DNA from 3 places in the Delftia sp. Cs1-4 genome. Region 2 is predicted to be linked to each of the others. Evidence: predicted binding sites of a transcription regulator. Region 2 holds the regulator's gene; each other region holds the start of a gene.
The links. The regulator HrcA, encoded in region 2, represses chaperone genes, less so after heat shock. The targets are predictions, from matches to a motif close to TTAGCACTCNNNNNNNNNGAGTGCTAA.
Positions count from the first base shown of each region.

Region 1 (6,637 bases), 2.5 Mb from region 2:
CCAGCGCAGGAACAGCGGGTACAGCACCCAGCCGGCCTGCAGCGGGTGGAGCAGGTAGCCCAGCAGATGGTTGTGGTCGCCGCCGAAGCGGTAGGTGCGTGCCATGTCGCGCGGGCCGTGGCGGAAGCGGTGGTGGTTGGCCACATGGGCGGGCCAGAACACAAAGGTCGGGTGGCCCTGCAGCAGGGTCAGCCAGTAGTCGGTGATGCGGTTGGCCCAGCGCCCGCGCCACATGCGCAAATGCGTGTGGTTGTGGTGGATGACGCCCACACCCAGCGTGAGGAACAGCTCGATCCCGTAGAGCCACAGGTTCCAGCCATGCTGCCACTGCCACCACACGATCAGCGGCAGCGCCACCAGATAGGCCAGCGACTGCAGGTCGCGCCAGTGGCGCAGCCGGGGCAGCCATGGCTGGACGTGGCGAGCAGGCGGTCGGCTCATTCCGTCCTGGGCCGGGCCGTGGCGGGCAGTGCCACGCGCGTGCGCATCAGCCGGTCCATGAAGGCCAGCGCAAAGCCGTAGTTGCCATTGGGCCTGGCATGGTGCAGATGGTGGCGCCGGCTGGCGGCCAGCGCATGCGTGTCGGACACCCCGGGAAAGAAGTCGTAGTTGGAGTGGCCTATGACGTTCAGCAGCAGGCTGAGTACCGGCACCGAGGCCAGCGACCAGAAACTGAAGTCATGCACCACCATGGGCAGCAGGATGACGTTGCCCAGCATCAGCGCCTCGATGGGATGGAAGCTGTAGGTGGACCACGGCGTGGTGACGATGGAGCGGTGGTGGTCACCATGAAAGCGCCCCAGCAGCCGCGTATGCAGCAGGCGGTGGTTGATCCAGAAGTGCACATCGTTCCAGATCAGCAGCACCACGATTTCGATGGCAATGCGCCAGGGGCCTGCATCGGGCTCCAGCCGCGCCCACCCCAATTGCAGAAGGCCCCAGGGCACGATCATGCCGATGCCGAAGATCAGCACCGAATGCAGCGACTGGCGCCATTCGCGGCGCAACTGGTCGGGCTTGAGCGGGCGCGTGTCCAGCACGCGGCCCACGCCGCGCCGCTGCAGCCAGCGCGTGAGCGCCGTCATGCCCCAGCCGCCGGCCGTGTAAAGCACGCCGAAGAAGAGCAGGCCCCAGGCCATGACCTGCCAGGCGTTGAGTTCGGTGAAGGCTTGGGCAGCGGTCATGGCAGTGTGATCGAGCACGTCATTGCGCGTGGATTCCCTGTTCGCGGATGATGCGGCCCAGTGCCGTCACGTCCTGGCGTATGCGCAGGGCCAGGCCCTCCGGTGAGCTGCCGACAGCCTGCCAGCCCTGGGCGGCCAGGCGGGCACGCATCTCGGGCGAGCGCACGATCTCGCCGACCGCTTCGGCCAGCTTCTGCACATGGGCAGCGGGCATGGCCTTGGGCGCGGCCACGGCGTTCCAGATCTCCAGATCGAAGTCCCCCACGCCCAGCTCCTTGAGGCTGGGCAGTCCCGGCGCCAGCGGGCTGCGCGCGGCCGAGGTCACGGCCACGCCCCGCAGCTTGCCGGCCTGCACCTGGGCCATGGCCAGTGCGGGCGGCAGCATGGAAAGCTGCAGGTCGCCCCCCTGGATGGCGTTGAACACCTGCGGATAGCCGGGGTAGGGAATGTGTTCGGGCCTGAGCGCGGAGCGGCTCTTGAGCAGCTCCATGCCCAGGTGGCCCACCGTGCCCACGCCAGGGGAGCCGTAGCTCCAGCGGCTGCCGGCCTGGGCAGCGGCCTCCAGGAAGGCGCGGCCCTCGGGCGCGCCGGCCGGAGCCACCAGCACCAGGGGCGCCACGCCGATCAGGCTGACGGGCTGCAGGTCCTTCACAGGGTCGTAGCGCACGGCGGGGTTGAGCAGGCGGGCAATCGTCAGGTTGCCGTTGATCATTACGCTGAAGGTATGGCCGTCGCGCGCACGGGCCACCTGCTCGCCTGCGATGTTGCCGCCTGCGCCCACCTTGTTCTCGACGATGACGGGCTGGCCCAGGCGCTTTTCCAGCGGCTCGGCCAGTGCGCGCGCCGTGAGGTCCGGGGAAGATCCTGCGGGAAAGCCGACAATCAGGTGCAGCGGCTTGCTGGGCCAGCTGTCGCCCGCCACGGCAGCGCAAGGCAGCAGGGCCGAGGCCAGGGCGGTGGCCAAGGCATTGGCGAAGAGGCGGCGTAGTGGCGAGATGGCGCTGGCGGGCATGGGGTGCGTAGGGGCCGCAAAGGCTGCGGGCAATAAAAAACCCGGAGATTATCCGGGTTTGTCGTGAAGCGGCCTGTCAGCCCAGGCCGTCAGGCCATCAGGCGAACTCGGCCAAGGCCTTCTTCATCTTCTTCATGGCAGCCACCTCGATCTGGCGGATGCGCTCGGCGCTGACACCGTAGACGGCGGCCAACTCATGCAGCGTCATGCCGCCCGAGCCGTCGTCGTTGACCTTGAGCCAGCGCTCCTCGACGATGCGGCGGCTGCGGTCATCCAGCGAATCCAGCGCCATGGCAATGCCGTCGGTGGCCAGGTGGTCACGCTGGCGCGACTCGATCATGGCCGTGGGTTCGTGTGCGCCATCGGCCAGGTAGGCGATGGGGCCGAAGGCCTGCTCGCCATCGTCGCTGGGCGAGGGGTCCAGCAGCACGTCGCCACCGGCCAGGCGCGTTTCCATCTCCATGACTTCTTCGCGTTTGACGTTGAGCTTCTCTGCCACGGCGTCGATCTCGCCCGAGGTCAGCGTGTCACGCAGCATGGCGCCGTCCTCGGCCATGGCGGCGTCGGACTTCAGGCCCTGCTTCATGGAACGCAGGTTGAAGAACAGCTTGCGCTGGGCCTTGGTCGTGGCGACCTTGACCATGCGCCAGTTCTTCAGGATGTACTCGTGGATCTCGGCCTTGATCCAGTGCATGGCGTAGCTCACCAGGCGCACGTTCTGATCGGGGTCGAAGCGCTTGACGGCCTTCATCAGGCCCACGTTGCCTTCCTGGATCAGGTCGCCGTGCGGCAGGCCGTAGCCCAGGTACTGGCGCGAGATGGACACCACCAGGCGCAGGTGGGACATCACCAGACGCCCTGCGGCGTCCAGATCGCTGTGTTCTTTGAGCTTGCGGGCGTAGTCCTGCTCTTCCTCAAGGGTGAGCATGGGCAGGCGGTTGACCGCGGAAATGTAGGCATCCAAATTGCCCAGAGGCGGCACCAGGGCCCAGGGGTTAGCGGGTGCCAAGGTGGTCGCAATGGAGCCGGAGGCGTTTGTCATTGCAGAGTTCCTTTCTTCCATTCCTTCATATTAGCACTCGTTATGACCGAGTGCTAAAGCCAAAGTTCCGTGGGTTTTTCAGACGGTTGCACTCATTTTTGGAGTGCCAAAAGTCGTTTGTGCCTAGTCTGAGCGATTTTTGGAAACCCTGCTTGCCAGCGGTGGGCGCATATTGCTGGGAGAGCATTACAGTTTTTCCAGCAGGCTTTCAATCTGCCGGCCCAGTTGCAGCAAGGCCGGGTGCAGCTCCTGCACGATGGCCGGCAAAGGCTCCGTGGTGGAGACGCTGCAGTTCAGGACATAGATGGCATCGGGTGTCACCAGCGGCGTGGCCAGCGCAACCACTTCCGGCTGCCACGATGCGGCGCAGAAGCCTTGGCTTTTCACGGACTTGATCGCCGCCTGGATCTGCTGCTCCAGCGCAGGCCATTGGGCGCCTCTCTTGAGCCTGAAGCTGTCGAGCAAGGCCTTGCGCCTGGCCGATGGCGCCGCTGCCAGGTAGGCGCGCCCCAGCGACGTCAGTTCCATGGGAACGCGCTGGCCCGAGACCACATGCCTGAGCACGATCCGGCGGCTGTAGCGGATGGATTCCAGGTAGACCATCTCGTCCCTGTCGGGACATGCCAGGCCCACGTTGATCCGGCGTGTCTCGGCGAGGGTGCGCATCAGGGGCGCCGCGATCGACAGCACCGTCGAGCCCGTGCGCATGGCGTGCGCCAGGCTCAGGACCGCCGGGGCCAGGCGAAAGGCCCGGCTCGGGTGGTCGGCCTGCAGCATGCCGCAGCCCACCAGGGTCTGCGTCAGCCGGGTGACCGTGGCCTTGGACAGGCCGGTGCGTTCCGCCAGGTCGCTGTTGCCCAGCAGCTCCGAGCCGGGCCTGAACGCACGCAGTATTTCGACGCCTCTTTCCAGGGAGCGGTTGCTCGGGGACTGTCCCGGCTTGTCATGGAGGATGGGGGATCGCCTGTTCGTCATGCTGCTGCCGCTGGTGGGAGGACGCGCTTGCCCCGGTGTCGAAAGCTGTGTTCTTCCTGCCCGGGTACGGGCGCCTGATGGAAGCCAAGTATTCCACCGAATGCAAGGGAAATGCAGCCGCGGGCTCTGGCGCGCCCGCTTTGGAATTTCACTGGTTGGAATATGGGGGGTCACAAGCGCGGTGCGTTTCCCTAAGCTTTCACAAGCCAGTCGCCAGCGTCATCGCAACGCTGGCGCAGTGACCGGACCTCTGTCCATAGAACCAGGAGACACACCATGCCCAGTTTCGCCGCCCGCCGTTGTGCAAGGGCCATTGCGTTCATTGCCGTGCTCGCGACTGTCTGCAGCGCAGCATCTGCAGCCTTCCCTGAAAAGCCCGTGCGCCTCGTCGTGCCCTTTGCGCCAGGCGGCGGAACGGACCTGATCGCCCGCACGCTGGGGGCCGAGATGGCCAAGGACCTGGGCCAGCCCGTCATCGTGGACAACAAGCCCGGTGCCGGCACGATCATCGGCACCGACAACGTTGCCAAGAGTGCGCCGGACGGATATTCCGTGGTCGTGGCTTCGTTCGCGCACGCCGTCAATCCGGCGTTGCAGGCCAAGCTGCCGTACGGGAGCAACAAGGCCTTTGCTCCGGTGATCCTGATCGGCCGCGGCCCCAACGTGCTGGTGGTGCCCGCCGCCAGCCCGTACAAGACGGTGGCGGACGTGATGGCCGCCGCCAAGGCCAGTCCCGACAAGCTGACCTATGCCTCGCAGGGCGCCGGGACTTCGGCGCATCTGGCGGGTGAGCTGTTTGCCAACCTTGCCAAGGTCAGGCTCACCCATGTGCCCTACCGCGGCGCAGGCCCGGCGCTCACCGATCTCATGGGCGGGCAGGTGGACATGATGTTTGCCACGGCGGCGGCGGTATCCACCTTCATCGACAACGGCAAGCTGCGTGTGCTGGGGGTCACCACGGCCGAGCCGTCTGCGGCCTTCAAGAACGTGCCACCCATCGCCGTCACCGTCCCGGGCTACCGCGTCGAGAGCTGGTACGGCCTGTACGCGCCGGCAGCCACGCCTGCCGCCGTGATCGATCGCCTGAACGCCGCGGCCCGCAAGGCGGCCCGCTCGCCGGAGTTCGTTCGCAAGCTGGAGCACGAGGGCCTGATGGTCAATGCCGGACCTGCGGCGGAACTGGACACCTATGTGCAGGCCGAGGAAAAGCGCTGGGCGCAGATCGTCAGGCAAAACAACATCCATCCCGATTGATCGCACTGGCTGCGATCGCTTTCAAAGCACGCCATGAACTACGAACTGATCCAACTGAATGTCGCCGATGCGGTGGCGACCGTGACCCTGAACCGCCCCGACAAGCGCAACGCCATGAGTGACGACATGCGCACCGAGTTCATCGATGCCCTGGAGCGCGTGGCGGCAGACAAGGCCATCAAGGCCCTGGTGCTGACAGGCGCGGGCAAGGGATTCTGCGCAGGCGGTGACATCGCCGGAATGCAAAGGCGCATGAATGCTCCCGCGGGCGAGGTGGGCTTCAACGGCTGGCAGCGTCAGCAGCGCGTGCACCATGTCCAGGCCCTGCTGCACACCATGCCCAAGCCCGTGATCGCCGCCGTCAACGGCGCAGCGTCGGGCCTGGGGGCAGACACGGCGCTGGCCTGCGACTTCGTGATCGCCAGCGAATGGGCCAGCTTCGCGTGGAGCTATGTGCTGCGCGGCATCATCCCGGACGGCGGCGGCATGTACTTCCTGCCGCGCCGTGTGGGCCTGGTCAAGGCCAAGGAGCTGATCTTCACCGGCCGCCAGGTCAAGCTGCCGGAAGCCCTGGCCCTGGGCATCGTGGACCGCCAGGCCAGTGCCGAGACCTTGGTGGCAGACGCCCAGGCCTGGGCACGCGAGCTGTCCTCGGCTTCTTCCACCGCGCTGGCATTGACCAAGACCATCCTGAACCAGAGCTTCGAGCTGTCTTCGCACGATGTCTTCGCCCAGGGTAGCCAGGCCCAGGGCATCTGCTACACCAGCAGTGAACACCGCGCATCGGTGGAGGCCTTCCTGGCCAAGACGGCCGGCAAGGAGTGATGCCATGAGCGAAGCCATTGCCAAGCTGCTGTCGCCGCGCAGCGTCGCCGTCATAGGCGCCTCTGCCGACCTGAAAAAGACCACGGGCCGCCCGGTGGCTTACCTGCAAAAGCACGGGTTTGCCGGCCGCATTCTTCCCGTCAATCCGCGCGTGGAGCGCATCGGCGATCTGGCCTGCTATCCCGATGTGGCCTCGTTGCCTGAAGTGCCTGATGTGGCCGTGGTGCTGCTGGGCGCCGAGCGTGCGCACCAGGCCGTCAGGGAGCTGTCGGCGCTGGGCTGCGCGGCAGCCATCGTGCTGGCCAGCGGCTATACGGAAACGGGCGAGGACGGGGCGCACCGCCA
Region 1 covers NC_015563.1:5,490,599-5,497,235, reverse strand. Annotated here, with positions in the region: gene DELCS14_RS24165 (fatty acid desaturase) at 1-441, opposite strand, end outside; gene DELCS14_RS24160 (sterol desaturase family protein) at 438-1,184, opposite strand; gene DELCS14_RS24155 (tripartite tricarboxylate transporter substrate binding protein) at 1,204-2,196, opposite strand; gene rpoH (RNA polymerase sigma factor RpoH) at 2,294-3,238, opposite strand; gene DELCS14_RS24145 (IclR family transcriptional regulator) at 3,425-4,213, opposite strand; gene DELCS14_RS24140 (tripartite tricarboxylate transporter substrate binding protein) at 4,490-5,467, shown strand; gene DELCS14_RS24135 (enoyl-CoA hydratase/isomerase family protein) at 5,501-6,292, shown strand; gene DELCS14_RS24130 (acetate--CoA ligase family protein) at 6,297-6,637, shown strand, end outside.
Region 1: the regulator HrcA is predicted to act here: its motif matches at 3,269-3,295, upstream of rpoH (RNA polymerase sigma factor RpoH).

Region 2 (6,637 bases):
GCAGATCGAGGATGCCAACGGCCTGCGCAGCGATTTCTCGGCCGCGCGCCAATTCCGCACCGGCAGCTGGATCGTCGATGCCAGCGGCGAGATGATGCATTCGGGCAACGGAGAGCGCCTGCAGCGCCAGTAGCCGTGCCCGTTCATTCCCTGACCGCGCTTGTCCACCCAGCCGCCCCTGCCTGACAGCCCCGCCACGCCGGCGCAGCCAGCGCCTGCGCGTGGCCGTGGACTGCGGCGGGACTGGCTGCTGCTGGCGGCGGGCCTGCTGTCCCTGGTGTTCTGGCTCAGCGGCGACGGGCAGCTCGACCGTATCAACGGCTTCGTCCAGGACACGGCCAGTTGGCTGCACCGCCCCAAGGCATCGCAGGACATCGTCATCGTCGCCATCGACGATGCCAGCATCGACGCCATTGGCCGCTGGCCCTGGCGCCGCGCCCTGCACGCCGGCCTGCTGGAACGCATCAGCCAGGCACCGCCGCGCGCCATAGGCCTGGACGTGATGCTCAGCGAGGAAGACCTGGACTACCCCGGCGACGACCTGCTGCTGGCGCGCGTTCTGCAGCGCAGCGGCCGCACCGTCTTGCCCGTGGCGCCAGGCAGCGGCCCGCTGCCGGCCTTCGCACAGGCCGCAGCGGCGCTGGGCCATACCCAGCTGCCCGTGGACGCCGATGGCGCGGTGCGCGGCTTCCATGCCATAGAAGGCAGTGCGCAGCAGCCCTGGTGGCACATGGCACTGGCCCTGCACTGCGTGGGCGAGAACGGCCGCGCATGCGCCCGCCCGGAGCCCGCGCCGCCCATGGACCCCGACGCACCCTCCTGGCAACGCCGCCAGCAGGAGATCATTGCCTTTGCACAGGCCAGGCCGGAGCAAGGCGCCAGGGACCGCTCGCCCTTCACCACCTATTCCTACATCGACGTGCTGCGCGGCCGCATTCCTGCAGCGGCATTCCGAGGCAAATACGTGCTCATCGGCACGACGGCCACCGGCCTGGGCAGCCGCTTCACCGCACCGCTGGGCACCAGCGCGCGGCCCATCTCCAGCGTGGAGATGCTGGCCCATGTGCTCAACGGCAGCCTGCAGGGCTCGCATGTGCATCCCGCGTCGGCCACGCTCAACCGCGCGCTCAATGCGGCAGCCGTGCTGCTGGCCCTGCTGGCCCTGGCCTGGCTGGGCCCGTCGGGCGGCATGCTGGCCTGCGCGCTGCTGGCCCTGGCCTGCCTTTCGCTGGCCGGGCTTGCACCGCGCCTGTGGCAGGTGCAGACGGCGCCTGCAGCCGGCCTGCTGGGCCTGGCCCTGGCTTATCCGCTATGGAGCTGGCTGCGCCTACGCGCCGCCGCGCGCTTTCTGGCGCTGGAGCTGCGCGACCTGCAGGGGCAGGGCCTGCCCACTGCGCTGCGCCTGGGCGGCGACCTGCTGGACCAGCGCATCGCGGCCGTGGAGCAGGCTTCGCGCCAACTGCGCGCCCTGCACCATTTCGTCAGCGAAAGCCTGCGCCAGCTGCCCTCGCCCACCTTTGTCTGCGACCGGCAGGGCCATGTGCTGCTGGCCAATGCCGCAGCCCACGCCTATGCCCGCAGCCTGGGGCATGGCCTCAGGGCCGGCGATGCCCTGCCCCGGCTGCTCGATGGTCTGCGGGCACTGGACACGGCAGCCGGCGCATCCGCCGGCCAGCCCTTGCTCACGCCCGAGGCACTTGCCGCCCACGGCCTGCCGCCCAGCAGCGAGGGGCGCGACCCCATGGGACGCAGCCTGATGCTGCTGACCCAGACCTTCGAGGCACCGCCCACCACGGGCTGGCTGATCACCCTGGTCGATATCAGCGATCTGCGCAGCGCCCAGGCCCAGCGCGACCAGGCCATGCAGTTCATCTCGCACGACATCCGTGCGCCCGTGGCATCCATCATCACCTTGCTGGAGATGCAGCGGGGCGCCGTACAGGCACCCGACCTCGGCCTCCTGCTGCCGCGCATCGAAGGCTATGCCCAGGCCTCCCTGCAGCTGGCCGACGATTTCGTGCACCTGGCACGCGCCCAGCAGCAGGCGCTGCGCCGGGAACGGCTGGACCTGGGCCTGGTGCTGGACCAGGCCGTGGAAAGCTGCTGGGCCCAGGCCTCTGCGGCCCACGTGCAGCTGGAGTTCCACCTGCCCGAACAGGAATGCCCCGTGCTGGGCGATGCGGGCATGCTCCACCGCGCGGCCGTCAACCTGATCGGCAACGCCATCAAGTACGGAGCGCGCGCAGATCAGGCAACCCCTGCCACGGTGCAATGCCTGCTGCAGCAGGACGCAGGCCATTGCCGCATCACCATCCGGGACCACGGGCCCGGCATGGATGGGAAGGCCGTCGCCCGGCTGAGCCAGCCGTTCGAGCGCCTGGACCATCACCAGCACCTCGACGGCGTGGGCCTGGGCCTGGCCTTCGTGCGCACCGTGGCCGCCCGACATGGCGGGCAGCTTGAGATAGAAAGCACGCCCGGCCAGGGCAGCGCCTTCAGCATCGTGCTACCGAAAGCGGAACAGGCCTGACTGGCATCCCAGGGATGCGGATGCAAATGCAGAAAACGAAAAAGCCCTGAAGTCTTTCAACTTCAGGGCTTTGCGTTTTTTGGTGCGGCTGGCAGGAATCGAACCCACGACCCCTTGGTTCGTAGCCAAGTACTCTATCCAGCTGAGCTACAGCCGCAACGCTTCGCATTGTAGCAGCGGGTTTTGGGGCTCCCGGACAAAAGCGCCATATTTCTGCAAAAAACCCGGCGCCCGCATTCCCCGGCAACCGGGCGATGGCATGCCATGCGGCATGCCTTGCACCCAGCAAAAAAGCCTGCCGCCCGGAAAGGCGGCAGGCTTTTCATACCAATGGATGGTAGGGCCTCCCAGAGTCGAACTGGGCACCAACGGATTATGAGTCCGCTGCTCTAACCAAGCATGAGCTAAGGCCCCTGATTCACCAAGGCAGCACGGATGCAGGCCATGGCAAACAACTATTGTAGAGCCTAACCCGCAGGACTCAGCGCTTGTGACTCAGCGCATTGCTGACGAGCTTGGAGGTGATGTCCACGATCTGGATCATGCGGTCGTAGTGCATGCGGGTGGGCCCGATCACGCCCAGCGTGCCCACCACCTTGCCGTCGAGCTCGTAGGGCGCGCTGACCACGGACAGCTCCTCGAAAGGCACGACCTGGCTTTCACCGCCGATGTAGATGCGCACGCCTTCCGCCTGGCTGGAAAAATCCAGCAGCCTGAGGATCTGGGTCTTTTGCTCGAACAGGTCGAAGGCGCGGCGCAGATTGCCCATGTCGCTGGAGAAATCGCTGACCGACAGCAGGTTGCGCTCGCCCGCGATGACCACGTCCTCCTGGGCGCTGGTCATGGCTTCCGTGCCGATGTTGACGGCCGCCTGCATGAGCGTGGCCACCTCGCCGCGCAGCAGCTCCACCTCGCCCTTGAGGCGCTCTCGCACCTCTTCCATGGCCAGGCCCGCGTAGTGGCTGTTGAGGAAGTTGGAGGCTTCGATCAGCTGCGAGCCCGAGTAGTCCACGTCGGTGAAGATGACGCGGTTTTGCACGTCACCGTCGGGCGATACGATGATGACCAGAAAGCGCCGCTCCGACAGCCGTACGAATTCGATGTGCTTGAACACCGAGGTGCGGCGCGGCACCAGCACCACGCCCACGAACTGGGAAAGGCTGGACAACAGGTTGGCGGCGTTGGCGATGACTTTCTGCGGCTGCTCGGGCGCGAGCTCGGGCGTCACGATATCGGCACGGTCTGCAGTGAGCATGGTGTCCACGAACAGCCGGTAGCCCCGGGCGGTCGGAATGCGGCCCGCCGAGGTGTGCGGGCTGATGATCAACCCCAGGTCTTCGAGGTCAGCCATCACATTGCGTATCGTGGCAGGCGACAATTCAAGCCCCGACGCACGCGACAGGGTTCGCGAGCCCACAGGCTGGCCGTCAGCGATATAACGCTCGATCAGCGCTTTGAGCAACAACTTGGCACGTTCGTCGAGCATGTGATGATTTTAATGATGTAATTTCCAGAAATGACGTCCACGTTTCGCCACGTTGCCTTGATCGGGAAGTACCACGCTCCCAGCGCAAGCGCCCCGTCCGAGAATGCCAGCAACGCGCTTGAGCGCATTGCGGACTTCCTCAGGCGCCAGGGCTGCGAAGTCGTGCTTGATACCCAATCGGCCCTGCACGCAGGGCTCACAGACTACCCCACCCTCGATGTCGATGGCCTGGGCAGGCATTGCGACCTGGGCCTGGTCGTCGGCGGCGACGGCACCATGCTCGGCGTGAGCCGGCACCTGGCGCAATACGGAACGCCCCTGATCGGGGTGAACCAGGGCCGCCTGGGCTTTGTCACGGACATCGCGCTGGAGGACTTCGAGGCCACGCTCACGCCCATGCTGCAGGGCGAATACGAGGAGGACCTGCGTCCTCTGATGTGCGCCCGCGTGATCCGCGACGGCCAGTGCGTGTTCGAGGCCCTGGCCATGAACGACGTGGTGGTCAACCGCGGCGGCACCTCGGGCATGGTGGAGCTGCGCATCGAGGTGGGCGGCCGCTTTGTCTCCAACCAGCGCGCCGACGGCCTGATCGTGGCCACGCCCACGGGCTCCACGGCCTATGCCCTGTCCGCCGGCGGGCCGATGATGCACCCTTCCATCCCTGCCTGGGTGATGGCACCCATTGCGCCGCACAACCTGTCCAACCGCCCCATCGTGCTGTCCGATGCCAACGAGGTCACGATCGAGGTCGTGGCCGGGCGCGATGTCAGCGCCAATTTCGACATGCAGTCCCTGGCCTCGCTGCAGCACGGCGATCGCATCCTCGTGAGCCGCGCCCACCACAGCGTGCGCTTTCTGCATCCCAAGGGCTGGAACTACTTCGCCACGCTGCGCAAGAAACTGGGCTGGAACGAGGGAGGCGCCTGACCATGGCGCTCAAGCGCATCGTTCTGCGCGACTTCGTGATCGTGCAGGCCCTGGATCTGGACTGGCATGCGGGCTTCACCGTGCTGACCGGCGAGACCGGCGCCGGCAAATCCATCCTGATCGACGCATTGCAGCTGGCCCTGGGCGCCCGCGCCGACGCGGACGTGGTGCGCGAAGGCTGCACCCAGGCCGACATCTGCGTGGAGTTCGACGGCTGCGCACGGCTGCGCCCCTGGCTGGAGGCCGCAGGCCTGGCCTGCGAGGACAGCAGCCTGCTGCTGCGGCGCACGGTGGACACCCAGGGCCGCAGCCGCGCCTGGATCAACGGCACGCCGGCCACGGCCACGCAGCTGCGCGCCCTGGGTGAGCAGTTGATCGACATCCACGGCCAGCATGCCTGGCAAAGCCTCACGCGGCCCGATGCGGCGCGCGCGCTGCTGGACGCCTATGCCGGCATCGACAGCCGCGAGGTCCAGGGCTGCTGGAGCCGTTGGTCCCAGGCCCGGCAGGCGCTGCAGCATGCGCAATCCGCCCAGGACAGCCTGCAGCGCGAGCGCGAGCGGCTGCAGTGGCAGATCACCGAACTCGACAAGCTGGCCCCGCAGGCCGACGAGTGGGACGAGCTCAATGCCCAGCACACGCGCCTGTCCCATGCCCAGACCCTGATCGACACCGCCCAGACCACGCTGCAGATGCTGGAGGACGACGAGGCCGGCGTGATCACTCCGCTGGGCCGCGCCAGCCACCTGATCCAGAACCAGGAACACCTGGAGCCCGACTTCCAGAACATTGCCGACGTGCTGGCCTCGTGCATGGCCCAGGCGCAGGATGCGCGCCATTCGCTGCAAAGCTATCTGCGCCGCGCCGACCTGGACCCCGAGCGCCTGGCCGAGCTCGATGAACGCCTGTCGCTGTGGATGCAGCTGGCGCGCCGCTACCGCCGCACGCCCGATGAACTGCCGGCACTGCTGGCCGGCTGGCGCCAGGAGCTGCAGCAGCTGGACGCCGCCGTGGACATCGAGGCCCTGCATGCTGCCGAGCAATCGGCGCAGCAGCACTACCAGGCCAGCGCCCGGGTGCTGTCGCAGCAGCGCGCCCTGGCCGCGCCGCGCCTGTCGCGCGCCATCACCCAGGCCATGCAGGGCCTGGGCATGGAAGGCGGCCTGTTCGAGGCCGCCCTGTCCACGGCCGACTCCCCTGGTGCCTTTGGCGTGGACAGCGTGGCCTTTCTGGTTGCCGGCCACCCGGGCGCCAGTCCCAAGCCGATTGCCAAGGTGGCGTCGGGCGGCGAGCTGTCGCGCATTTCGCTGGCGATCGCCGTGACCACCAGCGAACTGGGCGAGGCCGGCACGCTGATCTTCGACGAGGTGGACTCGGGCGTGGGCGGCGCCGTTGCCGAGACCGTGGGCCGCCTCATGCACGCACTGGGCCGATCGCGGCAGGTGCTGTCCGTCACCCATCTGCCGCAGGTTGCCGCCTGCGCCGACCAGCACTACCTGGTGGCCAAGCAGCGCGCCAGGCAAGGCACGCTCAGCACCGTGCAGCCGCTGGACAGCGCCGCACGCGAGGCCGAGCTGGCGCGCATGCTCGGTGGCGAGCGCCAGTCCGAAACCACGATGGCCCATGCCCGCGAAATGCTGGCCATGGCGCGCCAGGCACCTGCACCCCGCCCACCCCCGCGACGGGCCGGCCGG
Region 2 covers NC_015563.1:1,345,727-1,352,363, reverse strand. Annotated here, with positions in the region: gene DELCS14_RS05985 (FecR domain-containing protein) at 1-133, shown strand, start outside; gene DELCS14_RS05980 (CHASE2 domain-containing protein) at 161-2,530, shown strand; tRNA gene DELCS14_RS05975 (tRNA-Arg) at 2,611-2,687, opposite strand; tRNA gene DELCS14_RS05970 (tRNA-Ile) at 2,866-2,944, opposite strand; gene hrcA (heat-inducible transcriptional repressor HrcA) at 3,012-4,016, opposite strand; gene DELCS14_RS05960 (NAD kinase) at 4,047-4,943, shown strand; gene recN (DNA repair protein RecN) at 4,946-6,637, shown strand, end outside.

Region 3 (6,637 bases), 280 kb from region 2:
GCATTCGTGCGCGAGGCACTGGAGACCTTCCGCTGGCACAGCGAGTCCACCGTGGACGGCACCACCTACGATGCGCTGCACAAGGCCCACCGCCTGATCGCCGACGTGGTCTGCTTCAAGGGCCCGCACATCAACCACCTGACGCCGCGCACGCTGGACATCGATGCCGCCCAGGCCGCCATGCCCGAGCGCGGCATGGACGCCAAGGACGTGGTCGAAGGCCCGCCGCGCCGCGCCTGCCCCATCCTGCTGCGCCAGACCAGCTTCAAGGCGCTCAAGGAGACCGTGCGTTTTGCGGGCGATGCCACGGGCGCGGGCTCGCACACGGCGCGCTTCGGCGAGATCGAGCAGCGCGGCGTGGCGCTCACGCGCAAGGGCCGCGCGCTCTACGACCAGCTGCTGGCCCAGGTGCGCGACATGGGCAGCGCAGGCAGTGCCGCGCCCAACTACGGCAGCCGCCTGGCCCAGGTCTTCGAGGCTTTCCCCGACACCCATGAGCAGCTGCGCCGGCAAGACCTGGCCTTCTACCGCTTCACGCTGAGCGACGAGGGAGCCGCCCTGGCCGCAGGCGAGGCCGCAGCGGCCGCCGCCTCGGACCTGGACGCCCTGATCGCCCGCGGCCTGGCCCAGGCCGAGCCCATCGTCTACGAGGACTTCCTGCCCGTGAGCGCGGCCGGCATCTTCCAGTCCAACCTGGGCGGCGAAGAGCAAAAGCAGTACGCGGCCCATGCGGCCCAGCAGGCCTTCGAGGCCGACCTGGGTGCCCGCGTGCATGACGAGATCGCGCTGTACGAGCAGGCCCAGCAGCGCTCCATCGACCAGCTGCGCAGCGCGCTGCGCGGCCAGGCCACCAAGGTCGCTGCATAGGCGCCGACCCGGGCTGAGCCCGCCGCCGTTGATCCCCTTCCCCGGGGCGCATGCACAGGCGCCAGGCCTGCGCGTGCGCCCCTTTGTTTTTGCCATTTGCCGGAGGCCTTCATGAGCACCGCAGACCAGGGCGCGTCGTCGCCCACCGCCCATCTGTTCAACTCGCTGTTCGCACAGCCCGAAGGCTCGCCGATCCGCGAGCTGTTTCCCTACCTGAGCCGTCCCGGCATGCTCTCGCTGGCCGGAGGCTATCCATCGCCCAGCCTGTTCGATGCCGAAGGTTTGCAGCAGGCCGCCATGGCCGCGCTGCAGCAGGATGCCGCCACCAGCCTGCAGTACGGCGCCAGCGAGGGCCAGCTTGCGCTGCGCGAAGCCCTGGCCGCGCTGTGCGCCACGCGCGGCATTGCCTGCACGCCGGCCGACATGATCGTGACCACGGGCTCGCAGCAGGCCTTCGATCTGCTGGTCAAGGTGCTGGTCGAGCCCGGCGATCCGGTGCTGGTCGAGGTGCCCGCCTACCCGGCCACGCTGCAGACCCTGAAGCTGGCCCAGGCACAGGTCGTTGCCGTGCCCACGGACGAGCAGGGCCTGGACACCGAGGCCCTGGCCCGCCTGCTGGCGCAGTGGCCCCATGCGCGTGCCCCCAAGCTGCTCTATACCGTGCCCAACTTCTCCAACCCGGGCGGCACCCTGCTGCCCGCGGCGCGGCGCACGGCCCTGGTGGCGCTGGCACGCGAGCATGGCTTTGTCATCGTCGAGGACGACCCCTATGGCGAGCTGCGCTTTACCGGCCAGCGCGAACCGTCGATCTACGAAACGGGCCTGGCGCTGTGCGGCGCCCAGGCCAATCCCGTGGTCTACCTGTCCAGCCTGTCCAAGACCGTGGCGCCTGCGCTGCGCATCGGCTGGATGCTGGCCGACGCCCAATTGCTGCGCCGCTGCACCATCGCCAAGCAGACGGCCGATCTGTGCACCTCGCCACTGGCGCAGATGATCGCCGCGCACTATCTGCGCTCGGGCCGCTATGCGCCCCAGCTGGCCCAGGCCTGCGCCGAGTACGCGGCGCGCATGGATGCGCTGTGCTCCGGCATGCAGTCGGCGCTGGGCGATCAGATCCGCTTCGTGCGGCCTGCGGGCGGCATGTTCGTCTGGGCCCAGCTGCTGCCGCCGCAGCGGCTTGCGGGCGATTCCCAGGCCCTGGCCCGTGCGCTGTTCACGGCAGCGGTGGAGCAGGGCGTGCTCTATGTGCCGGGCAAGGCCTTCTTCCCGGCCGATGCGGCAGACAAGGCCGGCCTGTGCATGCGCCTGTCGTATGCGGCGCCCACCGTGCCCCAGATCACCGAGGCCGTGGCACGCCTGGGCCGGGCCTGGGGCCAGGCCGTGTCCTGAAAGACATCGGCAAAAGCGTTCATGCAATGACAAAGGCCGCCCGAGGGCGGCCTTTGTCTTGCTGGGCAAACCGGGTATGGCGCAAGGCCTGCCCGGTTGCGGCGGGCAATTACATGCCCATGCCGCCCATGCCACCCATGCCGCCCATGTCGGGCATGGCAGGGCCGCCTTCAGCCTTGGGAGACTCGGCGATCATGGCTTCGGTCGTCAGCAGCAGCGATGCCACGGAAGCGGCGTTCTGCAGGGCCGTACGCGTCACCTTGGTCGGGTCCAGGATACCCATTTCCAGCATGTCGCCGTAGGTGTCGTTGGCAGCGTTGAAGCCGTAGTTGCCCGAGCCGTTCAGCACGGCGTTGACCACCACCGAGGGCTCGCCACCGGCGTTGGCCACGATTTCGCGCAGGGGCGCTTCGATGGCCTTCATGATCAGCTTGATGCCGGCGTCTTGCTCGGCATCGCCGGTCTTCAGGTCGCCCACGGCTTGCTTGGCACGCAGCAGAGCCACGCCGCCGCCGGCCACGATGCCTTCTTCCACAGCAGCGCGGGTAGCGTGCAGGGCGTCTTCAACGCGGGCCTTCTTTTCCTTCATTTCGACTTCGGTGGCAGCGCCAACCTTGATCACGGCAACACCGCCAGCCAGCTTGGCCACGCGCTCTTGCAGCTTTTCGCGGTCGTAGTCGCTGGTGGCTTCTTCGATCTGGATGCGGATCTGCTTGACGCGGGCTTCGATTTCAGCAGCTTGGCCAGCACCGTCGATGATGGTGGTGTTTTCCTTGCCGATTTCGATGCGCACTGCCTGGCCCAGGTCTTCCAGGGTCACCTTGTCCAGCGCCAGGCCCACTTCTTCAGCGATGACCTTGCCGCCCGTCAGGATGGCGATGTCTTCCAGCATGGCCTTGCGGCGGTCGCCGAAGCCAGGAGCCTTGACAGCCACAACCTTCAGGATGCCGCGGATGGTGTTGACCACCAGCGTTGCCAGGGCTTCGCCTTCGACGTCTTCTGCAATGATCAGCAGGGGACGGCCGGCCTTTGCCACGGCTTCCAGCGTGGGCAGCAGGTCACGGATGTTGCTGATCTTCTTGTCGAACAGCAGCACGAAGGGGTTGTCCAGCAGGGCAACCTGCTTTTCAGGGTTGTTGATGAAGTAGGGCGACAGGTAGCCGCGGTCGAACTGCATGCCCTCGACGACGTCGAGTTCGTTGGCCAGCGACTTGCCTTCTTCAACGGTGATCACGCCTTCCTTGCCGACCTTGTCCATGGCTTCGGCAATGATGCTGCCCACGGATTCGTCGGAGTTGGCGGAGATCGAGCCGACCTGGGCGATTTCCTTGGAGGTGGTGGTGGCCTTGGATTGCTTCTTCAGCTCTTCCACCAGGGCGGCGACAGCCTTGTCGATGCCGCGCTTGAGGTCCATGGGGTTCAGGCCGGCGGCCACGTACTTGGTGCCTTCGCGGACGATGGCCTGTGCCAGCACGGTGGCGGTGGTCGTGCCGTCACCGGCGATGTCGTTGGTCTTGGAGGCCACTTCCTTCACGAGCTGGGCGCCCATGTTCTGCAGCTTGTCCTTGAGTTCGATTTCCTTGGCGACCGAGACACCGTCCTTGGTCACGGTGGGGGCGCCGAAGGAGCGCTCCAGCACCACGTTGCGGCCCTTGGGACCCAGGGTGACCTTGACCGCGTTGGCCAGGATGTTCACGCCTTCAACCATGCGGGCGCGTGCTTCGCCGCCGAAAACTACGTCTTTTGCTGCCATTTCAATTCTCCGGATTCAGTTGGAAAGTGCGGTTTCGAAGCGCGGATTACTTTTCGACGACTGCGAACAGGTCGTCTTCCTTCATCACCAGCAGTTCGTCGCCATGGACCTTGACGGTCTGGCCGCTGTACTTGCCGAACAGAACGCGGTCGCCGACCTTCACGTTCAGAGCGATCACTTCGCCCTTGTCGTTCTTCTTGCCGGGGCCCACTGCCAGCACTTCGCCCTGGTCAGGCTTCTCGGCGGCATTCTCGGGGATCACGATGCCCGAAGCCGTCTTGGTTTCGTTCTCGAGGCGCTTCACGATCACGCGATCGTGCAGGGGACGCAGGTTCATACCAACTCCTAAATCATCAACAAAGTTGAAACAAAGACTTGCCGGCCCGGCGGGCCGGCATTCGAAGCAATGTGGGACAGAGGACTGTTAGCACTCATACCCAACGAGTGCTAATAATAAGGCAATTCGGCCAGGATTCAAGGGGTAGGGTCGGATGTGCCGCAGTGTGTAACCACGCCTCACATGCTTTTGCGCCACGGATTTCCGGTGGGTGTTGGCTCGGCGCTCGGCCAGCACCATGGCAAGAAGTGGCATCTGCGGAGCCCGCGCCGATGGAGTTCCTGCGGCGCGCCGCTGGGGGCCGGAGTCCTGGTTGCAGGATGTCCAGGCGCTAGAATGGGAATGAATCTCATTCATCTATTCATGCGATCTGCGCACATGGCCAGGGCGCCCCTTCCCGTCGTTGTCCATCCGATGCGTGGGGCCCCCGGCGCCACGCATCGGTTGCCCATCTGCGCGTTGTGCCTCACCTCCAGACTTTCATCACTGACGAATGCAGTGCCCTTGCGGGTTCACGGTCGGCTGCTGCATTCCTCCCGGGCGCAAAGGCTAGGGGATGAAACGCAATCCGGTCTCCGCAGCGCGGGGTGAGCCGATACCTGGACGCCAGACTCCAGAGGCTCCCCTGGTTGCGCTCTATACGCGTTGGCGCACGCCTGTGATGCGCATGTTGCGCCGACACTTTCGAACCACTGCAGCGGTCGAGGACGCGGCGCAGGAAGTGTTCGCACGGGTGGCCGCCACGGGCAGGAATCTCGAGCCCGGGCAGGAGCAGCCCTATCTGCGGCAGACCGTGCGCAGCGTGGCGGCACGCGACTGGGAAAAGGGCCCGGAGGCGCACGGGCTCCAGAGTGTTCCGTATGACGACTGCCAGCAAGAGCTGCTTGCCATCTCTGCCGAGGGCTTCGGAGACACCGAGCGTCAAGCCGAGAGCCGCCAGCGGCTGACGCGGCTGCACGAGGCGATCCAGGAACTGCCGCCGCGGCAGCGCGAAGCCTTCATTCTTCAACGGATCGAGGGGCGCACCGTTGAGGAAACCGCCGATTGCATGGGGATCAGTACACGGATGGTGGTGAAGCACCTGGGCCGGGCCGTCGGCTATTGCGAGACGCGCATCCTGTTCGCAAGTGCCACTCAGATGAGGCGCCTGCAGGCCCTGCAGGGCACACTGGACGCCGAAGAAGACAACGACGACGAATGCGCCGCCCCACCGGCGCAGGGCAAAAGAGCATGAGCGCAGAGCCAGGCCATTCCCGGTTGCAGGACCTCCCGCCCGAGCAGGTGCTTGGGCTCAACCATCGCGCGGGCGAGTGGTATGTGCGTCGCCAGCAGCCCGGCTGGTCGGGCGCGGACGAGCGCGCTCTCGACGAGTGGCTGGCGCAGGACCCGGCCCATCGCGAGGCCATGGACGGTGTCGGCCGCGCCTGGCGTGAAGCGGAGCAGCTCAAGGCCATGTTCCCGGCCGTCTACGGGCGCAACCCGCCAGCGGCTGCCGCCCGCGAAGCGCCGCGCGCCCGCAGGCCGGCGCCGCAGCCACGCAGTGCTGCAGGGGCCACGGACCGGCCGCGCAGACCCGCCATGGCATCGGCCTTCGCCGCAGCACTGTTCGCCGTGGTCGCCGCCGGGTACGGCTGGCACCGCTGGGACAACACCGCCAGCTATGCGGTCGATATCGCCACCGCTCCCGGCGAACTTCGCCGCATCGACCTGCCCGATGGATCGCAGGTGGCGCTCAATGCCAACAGCCGCCTTCAGGTGCGCTACTACCCCCGCCGGCGCGAAATCGTACTCGACCAAGGCGAGGCCTTCTTCAAGGTCGCGGCGGATGCCGGCAAGCCCTTCACCGTGGACAGCAGCGGCAGCCAGGTGCGCGTCGTCGGCACCGCATTCAATGTGCGGGCAGCCCCGCCGGAATTCGTGGTGCAGGTGCAGGAAGGGCGCGTCGAGGTGCGCTCAAAGACCCATCCCGAAGCCCCCGTGCTCGCCATGGGCCCGGGTGCGGGTGTGGCCATCGATCCCGCCAGCGGGCGCCGCCGCAGCCTTTCAGTGGCAACGCAAGACGTTGCGCAATGGCGGACCGGGCAGATCTACTTCAAGCGCGCCACGCTTCGGCATGTGGCGGATGAACTGTCGCGCTACCTCGGCCAGCCGGTGGAGATAGAGAGCCCTGCGCTCCAGGCCGTGACTGTTTCGGGCCTGCTTGCGCTGGAGGAGCCGGAACGCTTTCTCCTGGCCCTGCCCAGCGTAGCCAGCGTGCGCGTGCAGCGGCGCGCCGAGGGTGGCTGGCTGAT
Region 3 covers NC_015563.1:1,064,562-1,071,198, forward strand. Annotated here, with positions in the region: gene DELCS14_RS04695 (VOC family protein) at 1-867, shown strand, start outside; gene DELCS14_RS04700 (PLP-dependent aminotransferase family protein) at 979-2,256, shown strand; gene groL (chaperonin GroEL) at 2,366-4,009, opposite strand; gene DELCS14_RS04710 (co-chaperone GroES) at 4,056-4,346, opposite strand; gene DELCS14_RS04715 (sigma-70 family RNA polymerase sigma factor) at 4,903-5,580, shown strand; gene DELCS14_RS04720 (FecR domain-containing protein) at 5,577-6,637, shown strand, end outside.
Region 3: the regulator HrcA is predicted to act here: its motif matches at 4,434-4,460, upstream of DELCS14_RS04710 (co-chaperone GroES).